DNA from 3 places in the Microbacterium trichothecenolyticum genome. Region 3 is predicted to be linked to each of the others. Evidence: predicted binding sites of a transcription regulator. Region 3 holds the regulator's gene; each other region holds the start of a gene.
The links. The regulator HrcA, encoded in region 3, represses chaperone genes, less so after heat shock. The targets are predictions, from matches to a motif close to TTNGCACTCGNNNNNNNCGAGTGCNAA.
Positions count from the first base shown of each region.

Region 1: QE412_RS16760 (Hsp20/alpha crystallin family protein) is a predicted target of HrcA. The motif match lies at 4,894-4,920, and genes of this name have one in related genera.
Region 2: groL (chaperonin GroEL) is a predicted target of HrcA. The motif match lies at 7,740-7,766, and genes of this name have one in related genera.

Region 1 covers NZ_JAUTBF010000001.1:3,553,083-3,563,345, forward strand. Annotated here, with positions in the region: gene QE412_RS16725 (NAD(P)/FAD-dependent oxidoreductase) at 1-16, opposite strand, end outside; gene QE412_RS16730 (DUF7882 family protein) at 86-412, opposite strand; gene QE412_RS16735 (helix-turn-helix transcriptional regulator) at 524-832, opposite strand; gene QE412_RS16740 (sugar ABC transporter ATPase) at 1,656-2,018, shown strand; gene QE412_RS16745 (glycosyltransferase) at 2,023-2,976, opposite strand; gene QE412_RS16750 (CDGSH iron-sulfur domain-containing protein) at 2,980-3,180, opposite strand; gene QE412_RS16755 (iron-containing redox enzyme family protein) at 3,177-4,235, opposite strand; gene QE412_RS16760 (Hsp20/alpha crystallin family protein) at 4,353-4,808, opposite strand; gene QE412_RS16765 (manganese catalase family protein) at 5,063-5,944, shown strand; gene QE412_RS16770 (DUF2231 domain-containing protein) at 6,016-6,507, shown strand; gene QE412_RS16775 (SDR family NAD(P)-dependent oxidoreductase) at 6,635-7,525, opposite strand; gene QE412_RS16780 (MBL fold metallo-hydrolase) at 7,690-8,466, shown strand; gene QE412_RS16785 (zinc-dependent alcohol dehydrogenase) at 8,509-9,657, shown strand; gene QE412_RS16790 (hypothetical protein) at 9,671-10,231, shown strand.
Region 2 covers NZ_JAUTBF010000001.1:22,734-32,996, forward strand. Annotated here, with positions in the region: gene QE412_RS00130 (amylosucrase) at 1-1,754, opposite strand, end outside; gene QE412_RS00135 (hypothetical protein) at 1,877-2,890, shown strand; gene QE412_RS00140 (GntR family transcriptional regulator) at 2,887-3,258, shown strand; gene QE412_RS00145 (DMT family transporter) at 3,338-4,381, shown strand; gene QE412_RS00150 (nitroreductase family protein) at 4,363-4,914, opposite strand; gene msrB (peptide-methionine (R)-S-oxide reductase MsrB) at 4,929-5,336, opposite strand; gene QE412_RS00160 (DUF2332 domain-containing protein) at 5,411-6,388, shown strand; gene QE412_RS00165 (DUF3263 domain-containing protein) at 6,410-6,664, shown strand; gene QE412_RS00170 (LytR C-terminal domain-containing protein) at 6,700-7,302, shown strand; gene QE412_RS00175 (cold-shock protein) at 7,434-7,634, shown strand; gene groL (chaperonin GroEL) at 7,806-9,425, shown strand; gene QE412_RS17645 (sensor histidine kinase) at 9,661-10,113, opposite strand; gene QE412_RS00185 (histidine kinase dimerization/phospho-acceptor domain-containing protein) at 10,100-10,263, opposite strand, start outside.
Region 3 covers NZ_JAUTBF010000001.1:694,882-705,144, forward strand. Annotated here, with positions in the region: gene holA (DNA polymerase III subunit delta) at 1-463, shown strand, start outside; gene rpsT (30S ribosomal protein S20) at 783-1,043, opposite strand; gene QE412_RS03325 (alpha/beta fold hydrolase) at 1,162-1,884, opposite strand; gene QE412_RS03330 (pyridoxal phosphate-dependent aminotransferase) at 1,966-3,120, shown strand; partial or broken gene lepA (translation elongation factor 4) at 3,150-4,995, shown strand; gene QE412_RS03340 (DUF1990 family protein) at 5,117-5,665, shown strand; gene hemW (radical SAM family heme chaperone HemW) at 5,665-6,882, shown strand; gene hrcA (heat-inducible transcriptional repressor HrcA) at 7,156-8,196, shown strand; gene dnaJ (molecular chaperone DnaJ) at 8,251-9,372, shown strand; gene QE412_RS03360 (16S rRNA (uracil(1498)-N(3))-methyltransferase) at 9,375-10,109, shown strand.

The sequences.
Region 1 (10,263 bases), 2.9 Mb from region 3:
CGCTCGAGTCGTTCATGGGGGATCCTCTCGTTCCCCTCACGTTCGTCGCCCGGGCGGGGTGATGCCACCCTCTTGACAGTCCCGCTCAGGCGAACGACTCGGGCGGTACGACCTCATCGGCGGGTTCGGGGACGACGTACAGGCCCGACGGCGAGTTCGCGGTCGACATGAGCGCTTCGAGCCACGCGCGATTCAGGGCGGGAGGACGCCCGCCGTTGTACTTGAACACGATGTTCGCGCGGGGATGCACCCACACCGAGGTACGTCCGCCGCCGGTGCTGATGTCGTCCTTCCACGCGAAGTAGAAGGGTTCGCCGCGCCGCAGCTTGTTGCCGACGACGACCTGCAGGTGCGCGAGCAAGCGGTCTTCGAAATCCGTGCGCACGCTGCTCTCGTAAATGAACTTGCCCACGTGTTCCTCCTGGTGACCTCGGTGCTCGTCCCTGCCACTGTGCGGGTCGTGCGGCGCCGGTCTCGGCGTCTGGGACGCCCCACGCCACCCCGGCACCGAAGGCGAAGGCCCTCAGAACATGCGGGCGGTCTGCGCGGGGTTGCGGCCATAGCTCTCGCGGTAGTACCGCGCGAAGCGCGACGCACTCGAAAATCCCCACCGCCGCGCTACCTCGGTCACCGACATCGGCGCCACCGATCGCAGCTCCGCGTGCGCCCCGTCGAGCCGGACGCGGCGCAGGTACTCGCTGGGCGTCATGTCGAGTGCACGACGGAAGGCGTGCTGAAGGCCGCGCGTGGAGATCCCGGCTGCTGCGGCGATGTCGTCGAGGGTGAGCGGCTCGCGGGCGTGAGCTTCGATGTGCGCGATCGCACGACGCACGGTGCGCGGGGCCGCCGAGCGCTGAATGGGCGCGTTGGACGGCGTCGAGATACGAGGTGTCGAAGGTCGTCAGCGTCGTCATGAGGGCGTGACGTTTGAGCTCGGCGGCGATGATCGGTTCGTCGTGCGAGACGGCCAGCGACGCCGAGACATAGGCGAAGCAGCGATCCCAGCGTGCGGCTGCCTCACGGTCTCGAGCGTTCGGGTCGAGACGGCGCAGCACGAGGCGGTCGTCGCCCGCGGCGATGCGGGCGACGCGCTCGGCGTCGGTGCGGTCGAAGATGAGGGCGCGCGTTCTCGTCGTGCCCGTCCAGTCGGCGGTGATCGGCGCGTCGAGACCGATCCACGGACGCTGGCCGTCGATCTGCGCGCTTCCGCTTCGCGTGCGCAGGTCGTCGCCGATCATGCGGCACGCCATGAGCTGGTCGTCCATGTGGATCGAGGCCGTGGTCGACGCCGTCAACTCCCAGGCGACGGCGGACAGGCCCGCCATCTCGACGGAGTTCCACGCGAAGGCGACCGTGCGAGGATCGAGCCGGTCGATCCGCGCGCTGGGAACGAAGCGCTGCCACACCTGCTCGACCTCGTCGACACCGCGGGTCCGCACCGTCAGAACGTGCCCCATCGTGCTCCTTCCCCGCGGCGACGCCGCCGCATCCTCCTCATTTTTCTGGCCGCGCCCGCGGTGCACGGTTCGCCGCACCGGTACCTGCGCGCAGAGGCCGCGTTCGTGCGCGAGCGGGGCCGGTCGCCCTGTCAAGGGGCGGGGCGCGCGCGCGAGCGCCGCGTTGGATGGGGGGACCGTTCGACGAAAGGACCCCCCATGAGCGACGCCTCGATCGATCCGTCCCCCGCCGATTCCGCCACGCCGGCCGCCGACACCGGCATCGCGGGGGTGCAGCCGCTGCGCGACGGCGACACCTCGATCGAGCCCGATCCCGCGCTCGATCCCGCGCAAGCGGAGTGGGATGCCACGATCGCGCTCGACGACGGCGCCGACCCGGAGGACATCAACCCGGCGACGGCGACGGGAGCGGATCCCGCGGAGATCCCCGCCGACGACAGCGACATCCCCCTCGAGGACATCCACCCTGAATCCACCGGGACGGACTCGCAGGGCGAGGACCCCGGCGTCGTCGAGCTCGGCGAGGAGGGCCAGGGAGACCTCGCGCCCGAAGACCTCTGACGCATCACCCGCGGTCGGCCGCTCGTCGTCGCAGCACGCGCATCGGTGTGGCTGCGACGACGAGCCGGGCGTCGGCGTACGCTACGCCGCCGCGTGCGCGCAGGGCCAGGGCGATCCAACTGGCGACCCCGCGTTCCAGCACCCATGCCGGCGCCCACCATGCCGCGGAGCGCTCGAACACGTGACGGCCGCCGTTTCGGCGGCGGCCCCTCTCGGCGAGCCCCGTCACGGCCAGCGCGAGCAGGACCAGGATGCCTCGCCGCCGCCGCAGCGCGAGGACCAGCGGCACCACGGCCAGCTCCACGCACAGACGCGCGGGCTGCGCCGTGCTGTCATACGCCTGGCGCACCCGCTGAGCCCAGAAATGACGGGCCGAGGGTGGTCGCCGCTCGACGAAGAGGTCGGGGCACGAGAGTACGCGTCCGCCCGCGGCACGCACCGTGCGTTCCATCTCGAGGTTCTCGAACAGCGCGTCGGGGTCGTACCCCCGAGCCAGGGCGGCTCGACGTACCGCGTAGGTGCCGGGGTAGTCGGCCGCGACGGCGCGGTTGATCAGCGTGCGGGCGGTATCCCAGCGGGCGTGCCAGGGCAGCGGCCGGAACACGTTCTGCGGCTTGACCAGGTCGGCATCCCGAAGCGCCGCGACCAACGCCGCCAGCGTGGCCCGATCATGGCGCACGTCGTCGTCGGCGATGACGACGTGCTCGTGCCGCGCGAGCGCGAGACCCGTCAGCACGCCGCGGACCTTGCCGTTGGCCCCGTGCGAGAGCATCGGAGCGACGTGCCGCACGCTGCCGGACCACGCCCGTGCGTGCGCGCGGAACAGATCCGGTGACGACCCGTCGACGACCGTGACGTCGATGTCGCTCGATAACCGTTCGAGGTATGCGGTGAGTTCGTCGATCGCGTCGTCGTGTGTCCAGCGCACGGGCAGCACGTACTCGGCATCCAGGCGCATCGCTCAGTCGTCGGTGCGGAAACCGGATGCCTTGTGCGTGCCGTCGCAGTAGGGCTTGATCGTCGACAGCCCGCATCGGCACAGCGCCACGGTGCGACGCGTGCGGGCGACCTCGCGGCCGTCGCTCGTGCGCAGGTCGACGTCGCCGCGCACGAGGAGCGGCCCGTCGGGGTAGGCGGTGATCGTGACGCGGTCGTCGGTCATCGCGCGTCCTCCCCGCGCAGCGACGACACCCGGCGTGCCCACGCATCGAGCATGTGCCGCCCCACCCGGTCGTCGACCTCGAGGCAGACCGCGGCGCCGAAGACGATGTCGGGGAGCAGGTCGGGGTGGTCCTCGGCGAGCGCGCCGGCCAGATCGCGAGCGGCGATCTGTTCGTGCACCGCGTCGGCTTCGACGTGTTCGTCGAAGTACTCGCACACGTCGTCGCCGAAGCCGAGTCGTCGCAGCCCCTCGGCATAGAGGCGGTTGGGGATCGACGAGGTCATCTCGAACGCCGCGAGGTGACCGACGATGGCCCCGATGAGACGGCGGTTGAGCCCGAACATCGACATGGCGTTGTGCGAGGCGAGGGTGACCACGGGCACGTCGTCGACGTACGCGCCGTACGTGTCACTGAGTCCCGCGCCGCGCACCGCCCGCGCGAACAGGGCGGCGTGCACGCGGTCGGGTCGTCCGCCGCCGTATTCGTCGGACTGGATCTCGACCAGCGCGGCTTTGGGGCGTCCCGTCAGGCGGGGGATCGCCCAGGAGTGCGGGTCGGCTTCGCGCAACGTGTACACGGTGCGGTGCACGAGGAATTCGTGCGCCTGCTCGAGAGTCGCCTTGCGGGCGAGATGGCGCGACAGGCTCGGACCGCCCTCGGCACCGGTCAGAGCGAACAGGGCACGGGCGACGGCGTCCGCGGTGGGGGCGGGGAGCTCCGGCACCGCGACGGAACGACGCAAGGACGCCTCGAACGCCGTCTCGATCACCCGGCGGGTCGCAATGAGGGTGGGGTCCCATTCGAGGTCGGGCCGCAGCGCAGGAAACGCGCCGTACGCCGAGGCGTACAGGACGAACAGGGCGAGCTGGAGGTCGTCGTCGCGTTCGATGTCGGCGGATGCCGTGACCGCCGCGTCGGCGAGAACGGTGTGCGCCGTCGCGATGCCGTCCACGAGGTGGTGCAGGACGGCGGCGCTGACCGGTCCGCGCGGACGGAAGGGCACGGTGGCGCCGGCGGTGTCGTCAGGGTGTGCGGGGGAGAGGGGGGAGGACAAAGTGGTGGACACCACCGCACCCTGCGTCGGATCGGGTCCGCTCGCCGAGCCCCTTGACATCCCACGCGCACGAGACGAGGGGGCCGGCCTGCCGGCCGACCCCCTCGGTGCGCCGTCTTACTGCTCGATGAGCTGCGGCGTGCTCTCGTGCGCCTCGATGACGCCGTCGCTGTCGTCGGTCGACACGGCGATGCGGCGGGGCTTCGCCTTCTCGCTGACGGGGATCGTGACGCTCAGCACACCGTTGCGGTAGGAGGCGCTGATGCGCTCGGTGTCGATGCCCTGACCGAGGTTGAGCTGACGGACGAAGGATGCCGTCTCGCGCTCGCGCGTGATCCACTTCACGCCCTCGCCCGAGCCGAGCGTGCGTTCGGCGCGGATGGTGAGCAGCTGACCGTCGACGTCGATATCGACCGAGCCGGGGTCGACGCCGGGGAGGTCGGCCGCGAGCACGTAGTGGTCGCCGTCGCGGTAGAGGTCCATCGGCATCCGGCGCGGTCCGCCGCCGCGGCGCGCGTCGAGAAGGGTCGACGCGAGGCGGTCGAGGTCGCGGAAGGGGTCGTAGGTGGCCATGTCGATTCTCCTTTTCGATCGGTCCGGATCTCGGCATCCGGAGGGTCTTGTGAAGTTGAGTCTTGTTCGCTCAACTAACCTCAGATTAGCACTCTCGGTATCCGAGTGCCAAGAGTCGGGCGCGCGATTGTCGCGCCGGCGGACGTGCGTCGCAACCCCCGTGCCGAACCCCCCGAACGGGCCGTTTCGTAGCCCGCACGCGCCGCCCCGGTCGCTCGACCGACATTCCCCCGAGCGGCGCGGGAGGAGAGACGATGTACTTCCATCGGCAAGAACTGCAGCACACCGCCACCCCCGAGAAGCCGGACGCCGTCTACGCGCGCAAGCTCCAAGAGGTGCTCGGCGGTCAGTACGGCGAGATCACCGTCGCGCTGCAGTACCAGTTCCAGGCCTGGAACATGCACATCCCCGGCAAGTACCGCGATCTCGTCTTCGGGATCGGGGCGGAGGAGATGGGGCACGTCGAGATGCTCGCGATCATGATCGCCCAGCTGCTCGAGAAGGCACCCCTCGGCATCACGACCGATGCCGTGCAGGACGACCCCACCGTCGCCGCGGTCATCGGCGGCACCGACATCCAACAGGGCATCGTCGCCGGAGCCGGTGCGCGCCCGGTCGACTCGATGGGCAACCCCTGGCAGGGCAGCTACGTCACGGCCAGCGGCAACCTGCTCGCCGACTTCACGGCCAACGCGAACGCCGAGATGCAGGGGCGCGTGCAGGTCGCGCGGCTGTACCACCAGACCGACGATCACGGCGTGAAGGACCTGTTGGCCTTCCTCCTCGCGCGCGACACCATGCACCAGAACCAGTGGATGGCGGCCGCCGCCGAACTGCGCGCCGAGGGCCTGGAGGACCTGCCCGTGCCGAGCAACTTCCCGCTCGAGAAGGAGGACCGCGACGTGTCGTACCAGTACATCAACTTCTCCAACGGCGCGAAAGCCCGCGAGGGCTCGTGGGCGTCGGGCCCCACTCCCGACGGCAAGGACGAGTTCACATACGTGCCCGAGCCGCCCGCCGGCGTGCCGATGCCCCCGCCCACGCACCCCGACGCCCGCTTCTACGGCACGACCGAGCTGCCCAACAGCGTCGAGAAGCTCGCCGGGCGCGCCCAGGACGCGCTGCACAAGGAATGAGCGGGGTCGATGCCGCGGTGCCGGGGCCGTCGACGGTCTCGGCGCCGCGGAGCGGAGCGAGTTTCCCCGCGATGCGCGCCGCAAAAGTCCCGCGCTCGGTGATGGCGGGCCCGTACGGGCACCCGTTCCATCCCGTCGCGGTGACGATCCCGATCGGGGCGTGGTCGTCGAGCCTCGTGTTCGACCTCCTCGGTCTCGCCGCCGACGATCCGCGGGCGTTCGCGACCGGGTCGCGGTGGCTCATCGCGATCGGCCTGGGCGGAGCAGCCGGTGCGTCGGTCCTCGGGCTCCTGGACCTGTCGCGCATCCCACCCGGCACGCCCGCCCGGCGTACCGCGCTCGCGCACCTGTGCCTGAACGTCACGGCGATGCTGCTCTTCTCGGCGAGCCTGGTGTTGCGGGTACTCGAACTCGGCCGTGTGCCGGGGGTCGCGTTTGTGCTCAGCGTCGTGGCATCGGCGGGCCTGAGCGTCTCGGGTTGGCTCGGCGGCAAGCTCGCCTACCGCTGGGGCGTGCGCGTCGCCGACGAGAACACCCAGCGTGAGGGCTTCGAGACGGCCTGACGTGTCGCTCTTCGGGGCCGGATGCCACGGCATCCGCCCCCCCGTTGAGTGTCCAGGAAACGCCGTGACTCCGTCGCGTTACACGGCGTTTCCTGGACACTCAACAGGGGGGGCGAGGGGGCGCCGGTCACCGTGGGCGGCGCAGGGGCACGCGACCCCACCCTCCGCTCACGGCGCCGGGGTCGTGCTGCGCCGCCAGCACGGCGCCGGTCGTCGCGGGAGCCGCGCGGCGGCGCAGGCCCAGGGACCGCTGGAGGGCACGGATGCCGCGGTCGTACGCGCGCGGGAAGACGAACCGCAGGGGCCGCGCGACGAACTGCGCGGCCCCGACGGCGATCTCGTCGCGATGGCCCCGCGCGGCCCGCACGATCGCGCGCGCCACCCGATCGGCGGACACCACGGGCGGAAGGGGGAAGGGCGTCCGGCCGGTGACGTTCGCGGCGCGCTGATAGATCGGGGTGTCGATGCTCGCCGGGAGCACGACCTTGATCCGGATGCCACGATGCCCGCGCATCTCTTGGCGCAGCGACCGCGCGAAGCCGAGCAGCCCGTGCTTGGCCGCGACGTACGAAGAGACGTACGGGCCCGCCACCTGCGAGTACAGCGAGCCGACGAACACGATCGTCCCGCCCCCGCGCGCACGGAAGTGGGGTAGCACGGCCCGCGCCGCGCGCATGTGGCCGACGAGGTTCGTCTCGATCACGCGGTCGCGCACGGCGTCGGGGGTGTCCTCGACGCTGCCGTAGGCGAAGACCGACGCCGAGGCCACCCAGACGTCGATCCGGCCGAAGCGCGCGATCACGGTATCCGTCGCCCTTTCCGGACCGCCGGGGGTGGCGAGATCGATCGAAAGGGTGAGCACCTCTGCGCCCCGGCGGCGGCACTGAACGGCCGCGGACGAGAGGGCGACCGCGTCGCGCGCGACGAGCGCGATGCGCGCCCCTCGCCGGGCGAAACGTACCGCGGTGGCGCGCCCGATCCCGCGTGAGCCTCCGGTGACGACGACGACCTGACCCATGTGCCCCCCTCGAGGATGTCGGGACACCGTAGGGTCGCCGTGTTCACCTTGCCGACGGGGTTGACGGCCCGTCTCCCGCGGATTTCCGCGAGGCGGATAACAGCCCGCCGCCGCGTCCGCAACCCCGTGTGTGATCGCTTCCGCACGCGCCCAGGGTGGCCCGCATGTCAGGGACACGGACGAGCAGGCTCGGGCGCATCGACGACGGCGTGCGGGAGGTCGCCGACGGGGTGCTCATGATCACGCGCGCCGCCACCAACAGCTACCTCGTCGACACCGACGACGGCCTGATCCTCATCGACGCCGGCCTGCCGCGCAGCTGGTCGTACCTGATCGCGGCACTCTCGGCCCACCGTTGCGCGCCCGACGATCTGGTGTCGGTCGTGTTGACGCACGGGCACTTCGACCACGTCGGCACGGCCGAGCGGCTGCAGCGGGATCACCACGTCCCGATCCACGTGCACGAAGCGGACCGGCCGCTCGTGCGGCATCCCTACCGCTACGACCGCGAGGCCTCGCGGGCCCTGTATCCGCTGCGGCACCCCGGCGGCATCCCCGCGCTGGCGCGCATGGCCCGCTCCGGCGCTCTCGCCGTGCGCGGGACCGAAGCCCTGGGCGACGTCGTCGCGGGTGTCCCCCTGCTGGGCGGGCTCGTTCCGATCGCGACGCCGGGGCACACCTCCGGCCACATGGCTTTCCACCTTCCCGACCGCGACGTGCTCTTCACGGGCGACGCACTCGTCACCTTCGACCCGTACACCGGGCGAGCGATGCCGCAGATCGTGGCCCGCGCGGCGACTGCCGACAGTGCGGCGGCGCTCGCGGTGCTCCCGGTGCTCGCGACGACGCGCGCCGCAACCCTGCTCCCGGGCCATGGCGACGCGTGGACCGACGGGGTCGAGAACGCTGTCGTCCTGGCCCGCGCGACCGGGGCCCACTGACGCATCCACGACCAGAGCCCCCGACGAACGAGGAGAGAACGCATGAGAGCGATGACCTACCGCGGACCGTACAAGGTGCGCGTCGAGGACAAGGCCGACCCGGGCATCGAGCATCCGAACGACGCGATCGTCCGCGTCGAGAGGGCGGCGATCTGCGGCTCCGATCTGCACCTGTACCACGGCATGATCCCCGACACCCGCATCGGGCACACGTTCGGCCACGAGTTCATCGGTCGTATCGAGCAGGTCGGCTCCTCTGTGCAGAACCTCTCGGTGGGCGACCGGGTCATGGTGCCCTTCAACATCGCGTGCGGCACATGCTTCTTCTGTGCGCGGGGCCTGCTGAGCAACTGTCACAACGTCAACGCCAACGCCACCGCCGTGGGCGGCATCTACGGCTACTCGCACACCGCGGGCGGGTACGACGGCGGCCAGGCCGAGCTCGTGCGCGTGCCGTTCGCCGACGTCGGGCCGCGCGTCATCCCGGAGTGGATGGACGACGAGGACGCCCTGCTGCTCACCGACGCGTTCTCGACCGGATACTTCGGCGCGCAGCTCGGCGACATCGTCGAGGGCGACACCGTCGTGGTGTTCGGGGCGGGGCCCGTGGGGCTGGCGGCGGCGCGCTCGTCGTGGCTCATGGGGGCCGGGCGCGTCATCGTCGTCGATCAGATCGACGCGCGGCTGGAGAAGGCCCGCTCCTTCGCCTTCGCCGAGACGCTCGACTACCGCGAGCACCGTGACATCGTCGTGGAACTGAAGAGGCAGACCGACTGGCTGGGCGCCGACGTCGTGATCGACGCGGTCGGCGCCGAGGCCGACGGCCACTTCTTGCAGCACCTCACCGGCGCGAAGCTCAAGCTGCAGGCGGGGTCGCCGGTGGCGCTGAATTGGGCGATCGACTCCGTCCGCAAGGGCGGCACCGTTTCGGTCATGGGCGCCTACGGACCGCTGTTCAGCGCCGTGAAGTTCGGCGATGCGATGAACAAGGGCCTGACGATCCACACGAACCAGGCGCCCGTCGCCCGTCAGTGGCCGCGCCTGTTCGAGCACATCCGCGAGGGCCGCATCTCGCCGCGCGAGCTCATCACGCACCGCATCCCCCTCGAGCACATCGCCGAGGGGTACCACATGGTCTCCGCGAAGATCGACGGGCTCGTCAAGGCCGTCATCCTTCCCCCGACCGCCTGAGAGGAGCACCCCCATGGCCTACACCGCCGACAAGCCCACACCGCCCCCGAGCGCCGAGGAATTGCGCGCGCGCATCCCCGGTTGGGGCGCCGACCTCGACCCGGCCGACCGGCCGGCCTTCCCCAAGGAGCAGTCGCTCGACCTCAACGCCCACTGGGACTTCCCTGACGAGCAGCCCGAGCCTCCCGGCGGGCGGGAGCGTTCGATCGAGCACGGGCGGCTCACTCCCGTGTTCGGCACGGCCCAGCCCCTGCACGGCGTCTCGGGCGCCATCCGCCGCTACGCCTACGATCGCTTCAGCGAGGCGCGCGCCGCGCACTGGCTTCTGCTCATCGCGGGCGACCGGGTGGACGCCGGCGGCGCCCACCTGCGTTCGCTGTTCTCGCGGCATCCCGACAACCCCATCACCGAGACCGGTGTGCTCGCCGAACGCCGGTGGTCGCCCATCGGCGACCGGCTCGGGCGGGCCGATGTGCGACACCAGTGGATCGATCCCTTCCTCATCGCCGGGCCGTGGATATTGGGGGCCGCGGGCGTTGTCGTCGTGGCGCGCCGGCTGCTGCGCCGCCGCTGACGGGTGGGGCGGCGTGGGGCCGTGGTGCGGAG
Region 2 (10,263 bases), 670 kb from region 3:
GCGGGGGAGTCGGCGACGTTCGCTGCGACGAGCACCGCGAAACCGGTGTCGCCGGGGCGCAGGAACGCCACGATCGACGCCACGTGGGCATTGAATGCGATGAGCTCGTTGCCGGCGAACTCGGGCGTCGAGCGGCGGACGGCGAGCAGTCGCGACAGCCGCGAGTACACGCGACCCGCCGGGGTCTCGGCATCCGTCCGGTCGTCATAGTTCCGCCCCGGCCGGAACGGACGGTGCACCCACCTGCTGTCACCGGCCTCCGCGGGGCGGTCGGCGTAGCCGTAGTCGTTGAGCTGGGCGACCTCGTCGCCGAGGTACAGCAACGGGATGCCGCCGGTCGAGAGCGCCAGGGCGTGGGCCAGCACGACCCGGTCTTCGCCACCCGCGTCGCCCGCCTCGATGCCGGCGAGGGATGCCGTCGTGCCGGTGACGCGGGCGTCGCCCGTGCGGGGGTTCTCCTGGAACGCAACACCCCGGGCGAACGAGCCCTCGGCGCGGCCCACGTAGAAGTCGTTGAGGAAACGCCGGTGCGGGTAGCCGTCGATGCCGAGCTCGGCGGCATCCTCGTCGGCGAACGTCCAGCCGATGTCGTCGTGGCTGCGCACGTAGTTGACCCACGCCGTGCCCTCCGGGAGGGTGTGGCGGCGCTCCAGCGCCTGCTGCAACAGACGGCCGTCGCGGGTGGCCAGCGCCTCCCACGTGAGGGCCATCTGCAGCGGGTTGTACGAGACCTGGCATTCGTCGGGCGAGATGTACGAGACGACCTCGTCGGGGTGCACGATCGCCTCCGACTTGAACAGGAGCCCGGGCGCGGCCATCCGCAGCACCGCGTTGAACGCCTGCAGCAGCAGGTGCGCCTCGGGCAGGGACTCGCAGGTCGTGCCGAGCCGCTTCCAGATGAAGGCCACGGCATCCATCCGCAGGATCTCCACGCCCTGGTTCGCGAGGAACAGCATCTCGCCGGCCATGGCCTCGAAGACGGAGGGGTTGGCGTAGTTGAGGTCCCACTGGAAGTGGTAGAACGTCGCCCAGATCCAGCGACCGTCGTCGAGCTGGACGAACGAGCCCGGGTGGTCGTCGGGGAAGATCTCGCGCGTGGTCCGCTCGTACGCGTCGGGCATCTCGCGGTCGGGGAAGATGAGGTAGAAGTCCTCGAAACCGCTGACGCCGGCGACCGCTTTCCGCGCCCACTCGTGCTCGTTGCTCGTGTGGTTGAAGATGAAGTCGACCACGAGCGAGATCCCGGCGCGGCGGAGGTCGGCCGCCAGCTCGGCGAGCTCCTCCATCGTGCCGAGCGCCGGGTTCACGCGGCGGTAGCTCGACACCGCATAGCCGCCGTCGCTGTTGCCCTCGGGGCTCTCGAACAGCGGCATGAGGTGCAGGTACGTCAGCCCCAGCTCGCGGAAGTACGGGATGGCGTCCCGGATGCCGCTGAGTCCGCCCGCGTACCGGTCGACGTAGCAGACACCGCCGAGCATGCGTTCGCTCTCGAACCAGTCGGGGGTGCTCTCGCGTTCGCGGTCGAGCGCCTTCAATGCGCGGGGACGCTCGGTCCAGGATCGGCGGGCGAGATCGACGACGGATGCCAAGCGCTCGAGGCCGTCGGGACGATCGCCGTACAGCCGCACGAACAGCTCGTGCAGGCGGGGGAGGTGAAGTTCGGCGTTCGCGAGGAACTCGCGATCCGCTCCGGACGTGGTCAGGTCGGAGAGGATTCGCGCGACGTCGCGGGAACCGGGGCTGAGCGGGGTCACGGGTCACAGCTTGTCGCATGCGAGGAGGTGTGGCCAGGACCGACGTGCGGAAAGCCCGCCTTTCGATTGTGCCGCGTTCGTGATACGAATTGTGTTAGGAAAGTGACACGAAAGGTCGCCGTATGAGCACCCTCCATCCCCGCGGTCTTGCGAGCGCCCTCGCGCGGATCCTCCCCTTCGACCTGGTCGGGGCCCTCCTGTCGTCGTCCGTGGTCTCCGCCGCACTGGCCGTCTTCGCCGCGGTCGCGATCGCCGTGATCACGCGTCGTGCAGGGGGGATCGCGGTCGCCGGCCCGCGCGGCGAGCGGGTGGCCCTCGCCGGTGTCGCGTGCACGGTTGGGGTCGTCTGGCTCCTCGACGTCGTCCTGCGCGGCTACGTCTTCGACATGTCGGCCACGGTGTCGTGGTGGCGTTTCGCCGTCGCCCCGACAGCGGCGGCCGTCGGTCTCGCGCTCCTCGCGATCGCGATGAGGACGAGGCGGCCCCGCCGCAGCCTCGACGCGGCGATGGCGGTCCGGCGGACGTGGACGAGCTTCGGGCCTCGCCGCGGCATCCTCTCGTTCACGATCCTCGGCGCGGTGGCGGTCGCCCTGGCCCTCGTCTTCGGGGGGATGTCCACGGCGTTCGAGCCGGGCCTCGCCGCGCACGTGGCCCTGGAGCTGCCGAACACCGACGAGGCGCCCGTCATCCTCCCGTTTCCCGGCTGGGCGTACGGCATCCCCCTGATCCTCTCGATCGTCGCGCTCGCCGCCGCGCTGCTCCTCGCCCTGCACCGAAACGCCGTCCGTCCCTTTCCCGACGATGTGCCCCTCGACGTCGAACGCACCCGGCGCGCGTCCGTCGCGCGAGACGCCGTCATCCTCGCCGTCGGCGCGACGCTCATCGCGCTGGCGGGGATGCTGCGCCTCGCCCGTTCCGCGGTGACGACGTCGCTGACGATCATGACCGATTCAGGTACCGGGCCGGCTCTGAGCGTGAACCTTCCGCACGCCGATCTGATCCTGGTGGGAGGCATCGTCGCCCCCGTTCTCGAGATCGGCGGCTGCCTGCTGCTGGCCCTGCTCGCCCTGGGCGGCATCCGGGTCGCGGCGGCGCCTCGTCGACGCACGGTCGCCGTGAGGGAGCTGCGGTCATGACGGGTGCCACGCCCCCCGCCGTGGAGGAGACGGGCTCCACCGCCGACGTCCACCGGTTCTTCCGCGGGCTGATCGTGTCGGGACGACTCGGCGCCGGAGAACGACTCCCGACCGTGCGCCAGGCGGCCGCCGACTTCGGCGTCGCCCCGGGAACCGTGCAGAAGGCGTACCGGTCGCTGGAGAACGACGGTCTCATCGTCACGCGCGTGGGATCGGGCACTCGGGTCGCCCCCGGCGTCGCCGCCCTGCCGGCGGAGCTGACGAGACAGCTTCGCGCCCTGGTCGACGCGGCCGTCGCGGAGGGCGTCGCGGTCGAGACGCTCGCCGACGTGCTCCGGGTGATGTGGGGGGACGCCCGCACGCCGTGACCGTTCGGGTGCGGGCGCGGCGATCGGCGCACCGTACGATCGACGATGGTCCTCGAGCCGGGGGCACGGAGGGAGAACGGTGTCGGAGCGCGGTGCCATCGGTGTGGCTGTCGGGGGAGCGGTGCTCATCGGTGCCCTCACCGCCCTGCAGGCGCGCATCAACGGCACCCTCGGAGCGGAACTGGGCGACGGGATCGTGGCCGCGGCCGTGTCGTTCAGCTCGGGCCTGCTGATCCTCATCGTCCTCTCTGCCCTGATCCCCGAGGGGCGACGCGGGTTCGTGCGCCTGGTCAGCGGCATCCGGAGTCGCTCGATCCCGCCGTGGATGCTCCTCGGCGGACTCGCCGGTGCCCTCACGGTCGCGAGTCAGGGGCTGACGGTCGCGACGATCGGGGTCGCCCTCTTCACGGTCGGTTTCGTCGCGGGGCAGACCTCCGGGGGTCTCGTCCTCGACCGCGTGGGGTACGGGCCGGCCGGAGTCGTGCCCGTCACCGTGCGCCGACTCATCGGTGCGGCCCTGGCGATCGCCGGGGTGGTGGTGTGCCTGTCGGGCGACGCGCTCGGAGGCGTTCCCCTGTGGATGCTCATCGTCCCCGTCGTCGCGGGCGCCGGTGTGGCGTGGCAGCAGGGAACGAATGGGCGCCTGCGCGTCCGGGTCGAGAGCCCTTTGACCGCCACGCTGGTCAACTTCATCGGCGGCACGCTCGTCCTGCTCGTCGCCGCGATCGTGCACGTGGTCGCGGTGGGGGCCCCGCGGGTCGTGCCGACGGAGCCGTGGCTCTACATCGGCGGTGCCGTCGGGGTCGTCTACATCTTCCTCTCGGCGGTGGTGGTCCGCCGGACCGGCGTCCTGCTGCTCGGCCTCGGGTCCGTCGTGGGGCTGCTCAGCACCTCGGTGCTCCTCGATGCCCTGTGGCCCGCTCCCGCCGCGCCCTCCACGCCGGTCGCGCTCCTGGCGGCTGCCGTCGCGATCGCCGGCGTCGTCATCGCGGCGGTGCCGTGGCGGCGGCCGACGCTCCTGAGCGATCGACCCCCTCTCCACGACGCAGCCGCCCGAGGAAGGTGTCCTCGGGCGGCTGCGGAGAAGGGGTCTCGGGCGACGGGTCAGAGGCGCGCGTCGTGAGCCTTGCGCGTCTTCTTGCCTCCGGGCAGGCGGGAGATGTGCTTCGCGGCATCCACGGTCTTGCGCCGGATCGGGCGCGAACGCTGCGGCTTGCCGCCCACGTACAGCCAGCCGAGCAGCACCTCGTGCTTGCTCAGACCGTGGGCCTTGGCGAGCGACTTGCTGCGGGTCTTGTCGTCGGTGCGCCAAAACACCCCGAAGCCGGCCTCGTCGAGGGCCAGGCTCAGCATGTGCGCGACACCGGATGCCACGGCCTCCTGCTCCCACGCGGGGATCTTCTTCGACGACAGGTCGGCCACCACCGCGAGGATCAGCGGAGCGCGACGGGGCTTGGACGAGTACCCCTTCTTACCGTCGGCCTTGTTGAGAGCCCGCGCGAGGATGTCGCGGTCGCTCCCGCGGATCTCGATGATCCGCCAGGGACGGAGCGATTTGTGATCGGCGACGCGACCGGCCGCGGCCACGAAGGCCTCGAGCTCGACGCTCGTGGGGGCGAGATCGGTGACCTTCGACCACGAGCGGCGGTCCCGCATCGCCTCCAGTGCGCTCACGCGTCGCTCTCGGGCGTGAAGGACAACGACAGCGAGTTCATGCAGTAGCGGTCGCCGGTCGGCGTGCCGAAACCGTCGGGGAACACGTGCCCGAGGTGCGAGCCGCAGTTGGCGCAGCGCACCTCGGTGCGCTGCATGCCGTGGCTGTTGTCGTCGATGAGCTCGACGGCCTCGGGGCGCACCGACTCGTAGAAGCTCGGCCATCCGCAGTGCGAGTCGAACTTCGTTCCGCTCTGGAACAACTCGGCACCGCACGCGGCGCAGGTGTAGAGACCGGCGCGGCTCTCGTCGAGCAGTTCACCGGTCCAGGCGCGCTCGGTGCCTGCCTGGCGCAGGACCGCGTACTGCTCGGGCGTGAGCTCGGCCCGCCACTGGTCGTCGGACTTGTCGACGGCGTAAGTCATGCGATCTTCCCTTCGTTCGTCCCCCATTCTCTCGTGTCGCGGGCCGGTCAGGTCGGCGCGGCATAATCTGCGGAATGCAAGAGGATGCCGTGAGGGCCGTCATCGACCGGTACGGGCGTTTCGCCCGCGAGGAGGCACCCGGTCGCTCACCGCTGTACGAGGCCTGGGCGCGCCGCGTGGGCGACGATCCGGCCGTGGCCGCCGTGCTCGCCCGCATCGACGAGACCCGGCGTCAACCCCCGCTGGTCTTCGCCGTGATGCGCCTGCTCGGCGCTCCGGACGACGACCTCGCGGCGTGGGCGGGCTGGATCGTGGGCCACGCCGACGCTCTGGTCGCCGAGTGCGCACGGCGCAGCCTTCAGACCAACGAGCCGCTGCGGTGCGCGGCACTGCTGCCCGCCCTCTCGCTCATCGAGGGTCCGATCGCTCTGCTCGAAGTGGGCGCCAGCGCGGGACTGTGCCTGTATCCCGATCGCTATTCGTACCGCTATCGCCGGGGCGACGAGGTCGTCGCGCTCGACCCCGCGACGGGCGCGAGCCCCGTCGTGCTCGACAGCGTCCTCGAAGGACGTCCCGAGCTGAGGATGCCGCACATCGTCTGGCGTGCCGGGGTCGATCTGTCGCCTCTCGACGCGAGGGTCGACGCAGACCGCGCGTGGCTGACGGGTCTCGTCTGGCCGGGGGAGGAGGGGCGGAAGGAGCGCGTCACCGCGGCCCTCGACATCGCCGCCGCCGATCCGCCCCTGCTCGTGGCCGGCGACGGCGCCGACGCCCTCGCGGGCCTCGCGGCCCGGGCCCCGCGAGATGCGACCCTCGTGGTGACGACGCCGGGGGTGCTCGCCCACGTCCCGCGCGTTCGCCGCGGCGCCGTCATCGACGCCGCTCGCCGAGCGGGACGGTGGATCACCCTCGACGCACCGGGACTGCACGACGGATGGACGCGGCGGCCGCAGCTCTCGCGAGGCGGCTTCGCCGTGGCGCTCGACGGCGAGGTCGTCGCCGAGGCCGATCCGCTCGGGGCGTGGGTGGCGTGGCATCCGGGATCGGCGTGAGGTCGCCGTTACCGTGAGAGGGTGACCCTCTCGGACCGTGATCGCGCCTTCCTCGCCTTCGAGGGTGAATGGCGGCGCCATGGGGGTGCGAAAGAAGAAGCGATCCGCGCCGAGTTCGCGCTGACGCCCGCGCGGTACTACCAACTCCTCGGCCGTCTCATCGATACGCCCGCGGCCCTCGCGCACGACCCGATGCTGGTGCGACGCCTGCGGCGTCTTCGCGACGATGCGGCGGAGCAGCGACAGGAACGTCTCGGCCGTACCGCAACCCGTTGACAAAGCCGCACGGGTGGGACCGATAGCATCGTCCAATGGCCAGATCGACCTTCCCGCGGGATCGCTTCGATGACCTGTCGGTCGAGTCGGGTCGCGTCGGGGCCCATCGTGCCGAGAACCCGCGGCTGCGCGGATGGATCGTCTTCCTGTGGGCCGCCATCGCCACCCTCGTCCTGATCATCGTCGGCATCTTCGGGTCGCTGGTGGTGTCGGGGCGCATCTCGTTCGGCACCGAGCCGGCGCCTGCGCCGACCGCTTCGGCGGAGCCGACCACCCCGGCCGCCATCGACACGTCGTACTCGGTCGTGGTCCTGAACGGAACAGGCCAAGAAGGTCTCGCCGCGGCGGTGCGCGATCAGATCATCGGTGCCGGCTGGGCGGCCGACACGGTCGAGACCGGCGACTCGGACACCACCGACTTCGCCACCACGACGATCTATTACTTGCGCGAGAGCGACCAGGCTGCGGCCGCGGGCTTGGCGGCAGCCCTGGGTGGCGCCCAGACCGCGCAGAGCACGTTCCTGCAGCCCACCGACGACCCGAGCACGCCCGACGACGAGAGCGATGTCAAGCGTCTCGTGGTGGTCGTCGGACTCGACCGCTCGGCCGCGCAGGCGTCGCCCTCGCCGACCTCCTGACCTCGCCAGGGCCGCGTGTTTCCGCGGCGTAACAAGTTCGCGGCCTACGCGTCAACAATGCGCCGAGCGGCCGGTCCTGCGGTATGCGGCGTGCTTACGATGACCTCGTCATTCAGCAACGGGAGATTCGCATGACGCAGGGCACTGTCAAATGGTTCAACGCCGAGAAGGGCTTCGGGTTCATCACCGTCGCCGACGGGCAGGACGTCTTCGTCCACTACTCGAGCATCGAGATGTCGGGCTTCCGTGTTCTCGAAGAGGGCCAGACCGTCGAGTTCACCGTCGGCACGGGCCAGAAGGGCCCCCAGGCAGAGTCGGTGCGACTGGCCTGACCCACCGTCTTCCGACGCCGTGGCATCCCACCGTGGATGCCACGGCGTCGTCGTCTACGCCCGGGATGGTGGCTTGCACTCCCCAGGGGCGAGTGCCAGAATGAGTTAGCACTCGCTTTCGTCGAGTGCCAAAAATCTGGAAGTCACCCGTCCGGGAGGGACGACACACTTATGGCAAAGATCATCGCTTTCGACGAAGAGGCACGCCGTGGCCTCGAGCGTGGCCTCAACACGCTGGCTGACGCCGTCAAGGTGACCCTGGGCCCCCGCGGTCGCAACGTCGTGCTCGAGAAGAAGTGGGGCGCCCCCACGATCACGAACGACGGTGTCTCGATCGCCAAGGAGATCGAGCTCGACGACCCGTACGAGAAGATCGGCGCCGAGCTGGTCAAGGAGGTCGCCAAGAAGACCGACGACGTCGCGGGTGACGGCACCACCACCGCCACCGTTCTCGCCCAGGCGCTCGTGCGCGAGGGCCTGCGCAACGTCGCCGCCGGCGCCGACCCCATCTCGCTCAAGAAGGGCATCGAGAAGGCCGTCAAGGCTGTCACCGACGAGCTGCTCGCCTCGGCCAAAGAGGTCGAGTCGAAGGAGCAGATCGCTGCAACCGCGTCGATCTCCGCCGCCGACCCCGCCATCGGCGAGCTCATCGCCGAGGCCATCGACAAGGTGGGCAAGGAAGGCGTCGTCACGGTCGAAGAGAGCAACACCTTCGGCACCGAGCTCGAGCTCACCGAGGGCATGCGCTTCGACAAGGGCTACATCAACCCCTACTTCGTCACCGACCCCGAGCGTCAGGAAGCGGTCTTCGAAGACCCCTACATCCTGATCGCCAACCAGAAGATCTCCAACATCAAGGATCTTCTGCCGATCGTCGACAAGGTGATCCAGGAGGGCAAGGAGCTCCTCATCATCGCCGAGGACGTCGAGGGCGAAGCGCTCGCGACCCTGGTGCTGAACAAGATCCGCGGCATCTTCAAGTCGGCGGCCGTCAAGGCTCCCGGCTTCGGCGACCGTCGCAAGGCGCAGCTGCAGGACATCGCGATCCTCACCGGCGGCCAGGTCATCACCGAAGAGGTGGGCCTCAAGCTCGAGAACGCCACCGTCGACCTGCTCGGCCGTGCGCGCAAGGTCATCATCACCAAGGACGAGACCACGATCGTCGAGGGCGCCGGCGAGTCCGAGCTGATCGAGGGTCGCGTGACCCAGATCCGCCGCGAGATCGAGAACACCGACAGCGACTACGACCGCGAGAAGCTCCAGGAGCGCCTCGCCAAGCTCGCCGGTGGCGTCGCCGTCATCAAGGCGGGCGCTGCCACCGAGGTCGAGCTCAAGGAGCGCAAGCACCGCATCGAAGACGCCGTTCGCAACGCGAAGGCCGCCGTCGAAGAGGGTGTCGTCGCCGGTGGTGGTGTCGCGCTGATCCAGGCGGGCAAGACCGCGTTCGCCAACCTCGAGCTCGTCGGTGACGAGGCCACGGGCGCGAACATCGTCAAGGTCGCCATCGAGGCCCCGCTCAAGCAGATCGCGCTCAACGCCGGTCTCGAGCCCGGCGTCGTCGCCAACAAGGTCGCCGAGCTCGAGGTCGGTCACGGCCTCAACGCCGCGACCGGCGAGTACGGTGACCTGTTCGCACAGGGCATCATCGACCCCGCCAAGGTGACCCGATCGGCGCTGCAGAACGCCGCGTCGATCGCCGGTCTCTTCCTCACCACCGAGGCCGTCGTCGCCGACAAGCCCGAGAAGGCTGCGGCGGCTCCCGCCGACCCGACGGGTGGCATGGACTTCTGATCCACGCCTGACGCATCGGAACGCCCCCTCCCTCGGGAGGGGGCGTTCTGCCGTTCGCAGACCTCGTCGCGGACCCGAGCGCCGCGCGACCCGGAACGTTCTCGAAGAGTGAGGCCAGAGCCCGGGATCCAGGCTCTCCGAGATCCGCTCAGCTGGACGTGGCGCTGATGCTCGACCGGAGACGGCGAGGCCGTGCGTCGCGCCCGCCTGACATGCGCGACCGCCGCCTCTTCCGTCACGGAGCGGGCTGTGAGGAATCTTCTCCGATGAGGTCGCTGCGGGGGAGTCGCTCAAGCGGCTGCGTCTCGATGAGCGCGTGCTCCTGGACGTCTCGACGGTCGGCCAAGGGGAGCGAGACGCGGAACGTCGCGCCACCGCCGGGGGTGTCGTGCACCTCGACGGTGCCGTGCAGCAGGTCGACGATGGATGCCACGATCGACAGGCCGAGACCGGAGCCGCCCGTCTCGCGGGTGCGCGAGGTGTCGGCACGCCAGAAACGTTGGAAGATCTGCTCCCGGATCTGCTCGGGAACGCCTTCGCCGTGGTCGATGATCTCGATCCACCCCATGTCGGCGTCGGCGTCGACACCGACGCGCAAGCCGATGGGGGAGTCCGCGGCCGTGAAGCGCCGGGCGTTGCCCAGCAGGTTCGCGACGACCTGGCGGACCTTGTTCTCATCGCCGAGCACGACCGGAGCCAGTCGCGTCGGCGTGCGCACGGCACCGGGCGGCGCCGGCTGCGGTACCACGGACTCGTCGCCCGTGACCGCCGGCGTCTCGCCCGTATCCCTCGTGCGACGGCGCAGCCGCGACAACGTGGCTCCCGCGATCGCCATCGC
Region 3 (10,263 bases):
CGCGGCTTGCCAGCAGCTCATCGCCGACGTCCCCGGCGACATCGACGAACGCATCGTCGAGCGCTACTACGGCGGCCGCGTCGAGACCTCTGCCTTCACCGTGGCCGACACCGCCATCGCCGGTCAGTACGGCCCGGCCATGCTCGCCCTGCGTCATGCCTTGGCATCCGGGGCCGACCCCGTACCCCTCGTCGCCGCGGTCGCGATGAAGCTGCGCACCATGGCGCGCGTCGCCGGCACCCGCGAGTCGTCGTCGGCTGCGGCTCAGCGTCTCGGTATGAAGGACTGGCAGGTCGACCGCGCCCGCCGCGACCTCGTCGGGTGGACCGGCAACACGCTCGGCATGGCGATCCACGCCACTGCCCGCGCCGACGCCGAGGTGAAGGGTGCCTCCCGCGACGCCGTGTTCGCGCTCGAACGCATGATCACGGTGATCGCGACGCGCGCGCCCTACGGCGACTGATCCGCGGCCGTCCAGAGCCCGGCGGTCATCGGGCCCGCCGGGCGCCGCACCCGGCGCACCCACCCGCTGGGGCGTCTCCCGGCGTCGCACCTGCCCGCCCGGCAGCACGAGAACAGGGGATCGCGTGAGAACAGGTCGGATCCGCGCGACGTCGCCCTGTCCTCGCGTGATCCCCTGTTCTCGACGCGCAGAACACCCCACCCCGCACGCACCACAGCCAGTCCCACCCGCTGCGCCACGTCTCCCACAACCGACCGCAGCCCGGAAACCACGAAGGCCCGCCCCGTTCGACACGGGGCGGGCCTTCGACGATCGGGGCTCAGAGAGCGTTGACCTGCTTCGCGATGGCCGACTTGCGGTTCGCGGCCTGGTTCTGGTGGATGACACCCTTGCTCACGGCCTTGTCGAGCTTCTTGGTCGCGGCGGCGAGGGCCTTCTCTGCGGCCTCCTTGTCACCGGCCAGGATGGCCTCGCGGGTGCGACGCACGTGCGTCTTCAGCTCGCTCTTGACGGCCTTGTTGCGCTCGTGCGCCTTCTCGTTGGTCTTGTTGCGCTTGATCTGCGACTTGATGTTCGCCACGTCGACGGTCTTTCGTTTGAGTGAGTGTTGGAAGTGCCGGTCAAGCGGTAGAGGGACGCTGCACCAGCGGTCGTGGAGGTCGGGAAAAACCCCACACGCAAGCCAAGGACCGAGTCTATCAGGTCGAGGCCTCGATCGTGGTGAGGGCCACGTCCAGCAGCGCGTTGAACACGCGCGGTCGCATCGCCGTGACGAGGTGCGTCGTGCGCGGGACGACGATCAGCTCGGCATCCCTCGCCACCGACAGGAAGAGTCTTTCGTTCGCGCGCAACTGGTCCCACTGCCCGTTGATGAACCACAGCGGCACGCGGATCCTCCGCAGCGCCGCCAGCAGATCCAGCACCGACAGCGACGCGAGGGCCGTGTCCTGCGCGTCGAAGGCGTACCCACCGGCACCGAAGTCGGCGCGGGTCTCGGGCGGCAGGGTGCGATCGAGCACGCGGTTCGTCAGCCCGAGGCCCCGGTCGGGGAGGCTGTCGAACCGGCGAGCCAAGAACCGATACGCGGCGAGGCCCACGCCCCGCGGGATCGACGTGCACGACGCGGCGATGAAGGCGGCGACCGGCGGGGGCTCTTCACGACCCACGTACTCGATCGACAGCAGCCCGCCCATCGAATGCCCCACGAGCAGCACGGGGCCGCGGGTCGCGGCATCCCGGACCGCGCGGTCGATGGTGGCGAACGCCTCGTCCAGGGTGAAGACCTCACCGAGGCGCGAACCGTGACCGGGCAGATCGACGGCGGTGACGGAGTTTCCGCGCCGGGCGAGATGCTCGATCTGCGCCCGCCACATCGTCGCCGACGTGCGGATGCCGTGCACGAGCACGACCTGGACCGCCATGGCATCCATGCTACGAAACCGATGTGGCGCGCACCCCGGCGCGAGACCGAAGTCGAAACATGCCGTGCCTAGCATGAGCGCATGCCCCAGTTCTCGTCCCGCGCGTTCGCCATGCCCGCGTCGGGGATCCGTCGTATCTTCGAGCTCGCGCTACTGCGCCCTGACACCGTGATGCTCGCCGTGGGCGAGCCGGTCGCCGAGCCGCCCGCCCACACGCTCGCAGCCGCGGCCGACACCTGGTCGGTCGCCGATGTGCGCTACACGGCGAACGCCGGCATCGCGGGGCTCCGCGCCGCCATCGTCGACAAGCTCCGCCGCGAGAACGGCCTCGTGGTCGACGGCGCGCGTGTCCACGTCACCAACGGCGGCACGCAGGCCCTGTCGCACGCCATGCTGCTCACCCTCGGCGAGGGCGACGAGGTGCTCGTGCCCGATCCCGGCTACACGGTGTTCTCGATGGCTCCGCGCATGATCGGCGCCGTCCCCGTGCCGTATCGCCTGCGCGCCGAGCACGGTTTCGTGCCGCAGGCCGACGACCTCGCCGCACTCGTCACCCCGCGCACGCGTGCGATCGTCGTCAACTCCCCGTCGAACCCGCTCGGTGTGGCGTACTCGCGCGACACGCTGCAGGCGATCGTCGACCTCGCCGTGGCGCACGACCTCTGGATCATCTCCGACGAGGTGTACGAGCGGTTCGTGATGGATGCCGCACACGTCTCCGTCGCGGCGCTGCCCGGCGCCGCGGAGCGCACGCTCACCGTGCACTCGGTCTCGAAGACCTACGCGCTCACCGGCGCGCGTGTGGGCTGGCTCGTCACCCCGGCGGGCGCCGAGGTGACGCTGGCCAAGATCCAAGAAGCGACGACGAGCTGTGTCAACACGCCCGCGCAGCACGCGGCCCTCGCCGCGCTCACCGGAGCGCAGGATGCCGTGGATGCCGCCCGCGAGCTGTACCGCGAGCGCCTCCGCGCGAGCTGCGCGGTGCTGGATGAGCGCGCAGTGCCGTATCTGCCTCCCACCGGTGCGTTCTACCTGTGGATCGACGTGTCCCACGCCTCCGGGGGAGATGTGGCCGGCTGGGCGGAGCGCTTCCTCGTCGAAAAGGGCGTCGCCGTGGCCCCGGGCTCCGCCTTCGGTGCGGGCGGCGAGGGCTGGATCCGCATCTGCGCGGCGAGCCCGTGGGACGACCTCGCGCGCGGTCTCGCGGCCCTGCCGTCTCCACAGCGCCCGGCGTGAGGCACGCCCTCCCGTAGAATCGACGGAACATGTCACCGCGCGCACTGAAGCCCCTCGAGCCGTCTGCCACCCCGCCGGAGCAGATCCGCAACTTCTGCATCATCGCTCACATCGACCACGGCAAGTCGACGTTGGCCGACCGCATGCTGCAGATCACCGGTGTCGTCGCCGACCGCGACATGCGGGCGCAGTACCTCGACCGCATGGACATCGAGCGCGAGCGCGGCATCACGATCAAGTCGCAAGCGGTGCGGATGCCATGGGCCACCGCCGACGGCACGTTCGCGCTCAACATGATCGACACGCCCGGCCACGTCGACTTCACGTACGAGGTCAGCCGCTCGCTCGCCGCGTGCGAGGGCGCGATCCTCCTCGTCGACGCCGCACAGGGCATCGAGGCGCAGACCCTCGCCAACCTCTACCTCGCGCTCGAGAACGATCTGCAGATCATCCCGGTGCTGAACAAGATCGACCTGCCCGGCCGCCGACCCCGAGAAGTACGCGGCCGAGCTCGCCGGTCTCATCGGCGGCGACCCGGAAGACGTTCTGCGCGTCAGCGGCAAGACGGGTATGGGCGTCGAGGCGCTGCTCGACCGCATCGTCGAGCAGATCCCGGCTCCGGTCGGCAGGGCTGATGCTCCGGCGCGCGCGATGATCTTCGACTCGGTGTACGACGCCTATCGCGGCGTCGTCACGTACGTGCGCATGGTCGACGGGGCCCTTCAGCCGCGCGAGCGCATCCAGATGATGTCGACCGCCGCGACGCACGAGTTGCTCGAGATCGGCGTGTCCAGCCCCGAACCGGTGCCCACCAAGGGCCTCGGCGTCGGCGAGGTCGGCTACCTCATCACCGGTGTGAAAGACGTGCGCCAGTCGAAGGTCGGCGACACGATCACGAACCAGCGCAAGCCCGCCACCGAGGCCCTCGCCGGGTACACCGATCCGAAGCCCATGGTCTTCTCGGGCATCTACCCCATCGACGGCAGCGACTACGCGGAGCTGCGCGAGGCACTCGACAAGCTCAAGCTCTCCGACGCCTCGCTGCAGTACGAGCCCGAGACCTCGGTCGCCCTCGGCTTCGGTTTCCGCGCCGGGTTCCTGGGCCTGCTGCACCTCGAGATCATCACCGAGCGCCTCTCGCGCGAGTTCGGCCTCGACCTCATCACCACGGCGCCCTCGGTCACGTACGAGGTCACCACCGACACCGGCGACACCGTCTCGGTCACCAACCCCAGCGAATACCCCGACGGACGCGTCGCCGAGGTGTCGGAGCCGATCGTCAAGGTCGGCATCCTGCTGCCGAAGGACTACGTGGGCACCGTCATGGAGCTCTGCCAGTCCCGCCGCGGCACGCTGCTCGGCATGGACTACTTGAGCGAGGACCGCGTCGAGCTGCGGTACAACATGCCCCTCGGCGAGATCGTGTTCGACTTCTTCGACCACCTGAAGTCCCGCACGCAGGGCTACGCGAGCCTCGACTACGAACCCGCGGGCTCGCAGACGGCCGACCTCGTCAAGGTCGACATCCTCCTGCAGGGCGACAAGGTCGACGCGTTCAGCTCGATCGTCCATCGCGAGAAGGCGTACAGCTACGGCACCATGATGACCGAGCGCCTGCGCAAGCTCATCCCGCGTCAGCAGTTCGAGGTGCCCATCCAGGCCGCGATCGGCGCGCGCATCATCGCGCGCGAGAACATCCGCGCCATTCGAAAAGACGTGCTCGCCAAGTGCTACGGCGGTGACATCACCCGCAAGCGCAAGCTGCTCGAGAAGCAGAAAGAGGGCAAGAAGCGCATGAAGATGGTGGGCCGCGTCGAGGTGCCGCAGGAAGCGTTCATCGCCGCCCTGTCGGGCGACGTCGAGACCAAGAAGTAACGACCGAACCGAGAGGGGAGACCCATGCGCCGGCAGAACTTCACCGACGACACGGTCGACTACGCGGCGGTCGGCGCCACCCAGGCGCCCGATCTCATGCAGTACCCCGCCCGAGCATTCCGTGCCCGCCGAAGACGCGTGGCGTATCGGCAGCGGCGAGGAGCGCTTCATCGCTGCGAGCGAGCTGCTGCTGTCGTGGGCGCCCCTGCGGGTCGAAGAGCTCAGCATCAGCGACGTGCGCCCGGCATCCGGAGAGGGATACGCGGGCGTCGGCTTCGACGCCGAGGGCGCTCCCGTCGCCCCGAGCCGCCTCGAGGCCGAGCAGCGGTTCGCCGCCGACGGCACCCCGTTCGTAAGCCCCGGCACGGGTGTGAAGCTGCACGGCAAGGTCGACGGCCACCGCGCCGACGCCGAGCTGCGGGTCATCTCGGTGTTCGAAGAGCCGCGGCGCGTGGGGTTCATCCTCGGCACGGTCGGCCACTCGATCGTGAGCGGGGAAGAGCTGTTCGCGCTCGAGTGGCGTGACAACGACGAGGTGTGGTTCGTCGTGCGGGCGTTCGATCGCCCCACGGCCCCGTCGTACAAGCTGTTCACCAGTCTCGTGCGCCGCCGTCGCAAGGCGCTGTTCGCGCGCTACCTGCGTGCGATCTCGCCGCTGTTCACGTCCTGATGGGGGGACCTCTTCCGCTCGGAGATCCCGCCCCGGTCGACGGCCGGCTGCCCGCCGATCTGACGATCGACACCGCCGTCGACTTCGGCGTGTACCTGCACGTGCCGTTCTGCCGTGTGCGGTGCGGCTACTGCGACTTCAACACCTACACCGCGAGCGAGCTGCGCGGTGCCCGTCAAGACGACTTCGCCGACACCCTCACGGCTGAGGTGCGCCTGGCGGGCGGAGTGATGGATGCCGTGGGCGGCCGCCGCGCGGCATCCACCGTGTTCTTCGGCGGCGGAACGCCCACCCTGCTGCCACCCGGCGATCTGGCGCGCATGCTCGACGCCGTGCGGACGGAGTTCGGCATCGAGGACGACGCCGAGGTGACGGTCGAGGCCAATCCCGACACCGTCGACGACACCGTGATGCGGACCCTCGCCGCCGCGGGCGTCACCCGCGTGTCGATCGGCATGCAGTCTTCGCGCCCGCACGTGTTGGCGATCCTCGACCGCACCCACGACCCCGCCAATGTCGCGACGGCCGTCGCCGCCGCGCGTCGTGCCGGACTCGACGTGTCGGTCGACCTGATCTACGGTGCGCCGGGGGAATCGCTCGACGACTGGCGGTCCTCGCTCGAGACGGCGATCGCTCTGGACCCCGATCACGTGTCGGCGTACGCCCTGATCGTGGAGGATGGCACGAAGCTCGCCCGGCAGATCCGCTCGGGTGTCGTGGCCGAGCCGTCCGACGACCTCCAGGCAGACATGTACGAGTTGGCCGACGACCTGCTCGCCGCCGCGGGGTACGACTGGTACGAGGTGTCGAACTTCTCGCGCGGTGTCGCCCACCGATCGCGGCACAACCTCGCGTACTGGCGCGGGACGGACTGGTGGGGCTTCGGGCCCGGTGCGCACAGCCACGTCGCAGGGCTGCGGTGGTGGAACGTCAAGCATCCCGCGGCGTACGCGCAGCGTCTGGCCGCGGGGGAGTCACCGGCCGCCGCGCGCGAGCGCCCCGACGAGACCGCGCGGCGTCTGGAGTCGGTGCTGCTGCGCAGCCGCATCCGCGAGGGCCTCGCGGTGTCGGAGTTGCACGTGGAGGGGCGCAAGGCGGTGGCCTCGCTCATCGCCGACGGGCTCGTCGAGGGCGGGGATGCCGTGCGCGGGCGCATCGTGCTGACGCGCCGGGGCCGGCTGCTGGCGGACGCCGTCGTGCGGGCACTGACGGCCTGAGCGCGGCGCGACCGTCTCGCGCGGCGGGTCCGGGGGTGCGGGCGCGAGGTGCGGCGCGGGCGTCAAGGGCGGGGGTGCCGCCCAACGCACACGCATAAACGCGATTCGCGCGCATAAACGCGCTGTCCCCGCGTTTATGCGCGCGAATCGCGTTTATGGGGGTACGTCGACGGAGCCGTGCTCGCCACCGCGCGAGCCGCCCGGCGTGCTGCCGCGACGATCCCGTAGAATTGGCACTCAGGTATTCGGAGTGCCAGCCGAGAGGAGCAGCGCATGGTGTCGGAACGCGGCCTTCAGGTGCTCCGCGCGATCGTGCAGGACTACGTCGACACGCGTGAGCCTGTCGGGAGCAAAGCCATCGTCGAACGCCACGCCTTCGGGGTGTCGGCGGCCACCATCCGCAACGACATGGCTCTTCTCGAAGACGAAGAGCTCATCGTCGCCCCGCACACGTCGTCTGGGCGCGTTCCCACCGACAAGGGCTACCGGGTCTTCGTCGACCACCTCGCCGAGCTGCGCCCGCTCTCCGGAGCCCAGCGCAGCGCCATCACGTCGTTCCTCGACGAGGCCGGCGACCTCGACGACCTGCTCGCCCGAACGGTTCGCGCACTGACCCAGCTGACCGGCCAGGTCGCCATCGTGCAGTACCCCTCGTTCGCGCGCGCCAACCTGTCGCACGTCGAGCTGGTCGCCCTCGGCGGACCTCGGGTGCTCGTCATCCTGGTCACCGACACCGGCCGTGTCTCGCAGCGCATCGCGCTCGTGCCGATCGAGCCCACCGAGGCCGACATCGTCCAGTTGCGAGCCCGCGTGGGTGCCGTGCTCGTCGGGCGCAGCGTCGCGGACTGCGTGCAGCGCGTCGCCGCCACCGTGGCCGAGGGCCCGCGTGCGGGCGTCTCCCTCGATGTCGTCGCCGACGCCGTTCTGCGCGTCGTGGGTGAGGAACTCGAGGAGTTCCGTCAGGACCGCCTCGTGATGGCGGGGACCGCGACGCTCGCCAAGCGCGAATCCGATTTCCGCGGCAGCATCTACCCGCTGCTCGAGGCCATCGAAGAGCAGGTGACGTTGCTGCGGCTCATGAGCGAGATGGTCGCCGACGAGCAGGGCCTGTCGGCGAGTATCGGCCGCGAGAACGAGCCGTTCGGTCTCGTCGAGGCCTCGGTGCTCGCCAGCCGGTACGACGGCTCCGCGGGCGGTGCGCGAGTCGGCCTGCTGGGCCCCACCCGCATGGACTACTCCTCGAACCTCGCGGCGGTGCGTGCCGTCGCTCACTATCTGACCCGGGTGCTCGAAGACGACGACAGCGCCCGCTGACGACGAGCATCCCATCCGTGAACAATCCCGCGAGAGCGGGCAGGAAGGCGATTTGTGGCTGACCACTACGAGGTCCTGGGCGTCGAACGCGACGCCAGCCCGGAGGACATCAAGAAGGCGTATCGACGTCTCGCGCGCCAACTGCACCCCGATGTGAACCCCGGTGAAGACGCCTCCGAGCGTTTCAAGCTCGTCACGCACGCGTACGACGTGCTGAGCGACCCCGAGCAGCGCCGCCGCTACGACATGGGCGGCGACCAGAACCCCTTCGGCGGCGGGGGAGCGGCCGGGTTCGGCGGCTTCAGTGACATCTTCGAGACGTTCTTCGGCGGTGCGCAGGGCGGCGGCGGCCGCGGGCCGCGACCCCGCTCGCGCCGTGAGCGCGGACAGGACGCCCTCGTGCGTGTGACCCTCCAGCTCGGCGACGTCGTCTTCGGCACCCACCGTGACATCGACGTCGACACCGCCGTACTCTGCGAAACCTGCCAGGGCGCGTGCACGCAGCCGGGCACGAGCGAGGTCACGTGCGACATCTGCCACGGCTCGGGCCATGTGCAGCGCACGGTGCGGAGCCTGCTCGGCAACGTCGTCACCAGTCAGCCCTGCACCGTCTGTCACGGTCACGGCACCACCATCCCCTACCCGTGCGGCACCTGTCAGGGACAGGGGCGCGTGCGTGCCCGTCGCACGGTGTCGGTCGACATCCCCGCCGGCGTCGAGTCCGGTCTGCGCCTGCAGCTGCCGGGCTCGGGCGAGGTCGGCCCCGCGGGCGGCCCGAACGGCGACCTGTACCTCGAGATCACGGTCGAGGCGCACGACGCCTTCAGCCGCGAGGGCGACGACCTTCTCGCCACCCTCGAGGTCTCGATGCCGGACGCCATCCTCGGCACCACCACCACGATCGACGCGCTCGACGGCTCCGTCGACCTCGAGGTGCGCCCGGGCGTGCAGTCGGGCGACGTGCTCACGATCAAGGGCCGCGGCATCACGCCGCTGCGGGGCAGTCAACGCGGTGACCTGAAGGTCGGCGTGCACGTGGTGACCCCCACGCGTCTCGACCACAAGGAACGCGCCCTCATCGAGGAGTTCGCGAAGCGGACGAAGGCCCCCAAGCCCCGTCTCGCCGAGTATCAGCAGGGCATGTTCTCGAAGTTCCGCGACCGCTTCCGGCACTGATCGTGGTGCTGCACTTCGTCACCGCCGACGCGGCATCCGCGCGCCCCGGCGACATCGTCGAGCTCACCGGTACCGAGGCGCATCACGCGGCCGTGGTGCGGCGCGTGCGTCTCGACGAGCCGGTGACGCTCGGTGACGGGCGCGGGGCGTGGCTGGTGGGGGTCGTCTCGGCCGTCGCTGCGAAGCAGGTCGACGTGACCGTGACCGCGCGCGAGGACGTGCCGGCCCCGAGCCCGCGCTTCGTGCTCGTCCAGGCCCTGGCGAAGGGCGACCGCGACGAGCTCGCCGTGCAGGCCGCGACCGAGCTCGGCGTCGACGCGATCGTGCCCTGGCAGGCGGCGCGCAGCGTCTCGCGATGGGATTCCAAGGCCGAGAAGGGGCTGACTCGCTGGCGCACGATCGTGCGCGAGGCGGCGAAGCAGGCGCACCGGGCATGGATCCCGCAGGTCGAGGGGGTCGTGCGTACGGCCGACCTCGTGCGCCTCGCCGGCAGCGCCCGGGTGCTGGTGCTCGAGCCCTCGGCATCCGCTCGTCTGACAGCGGTCGCGACCGAGGCGTCGGACGTACGTGACGTCGTGCTCGTGGTGGGACCGGAGGGTGGGATCGCCCCCGAAGAGCTCGCGGCTTTGACCGAGGCGGGGGCTCTACCCGTTCGCCTCGGGAACACGGTGCTGCGCACCTCCACCGCCGGCGCCGCCGCGATCGCGGTGCTGTCGGCCTCGCACGGCCGGTGGTGACGCTCCCGTCGCACGGGTTCGGTTCGGTGCGCGCTTCTGTTTGGGGCGCGTTCTTCCCATTGGGGCGCGCAATCCCGCGCCCCGAACGGAAGAAGGCGCCCCAAAGCATTCTCGGCGGCGCCGCGGCGCGGCGGCCGGGCCGCGGCGCGGCGGC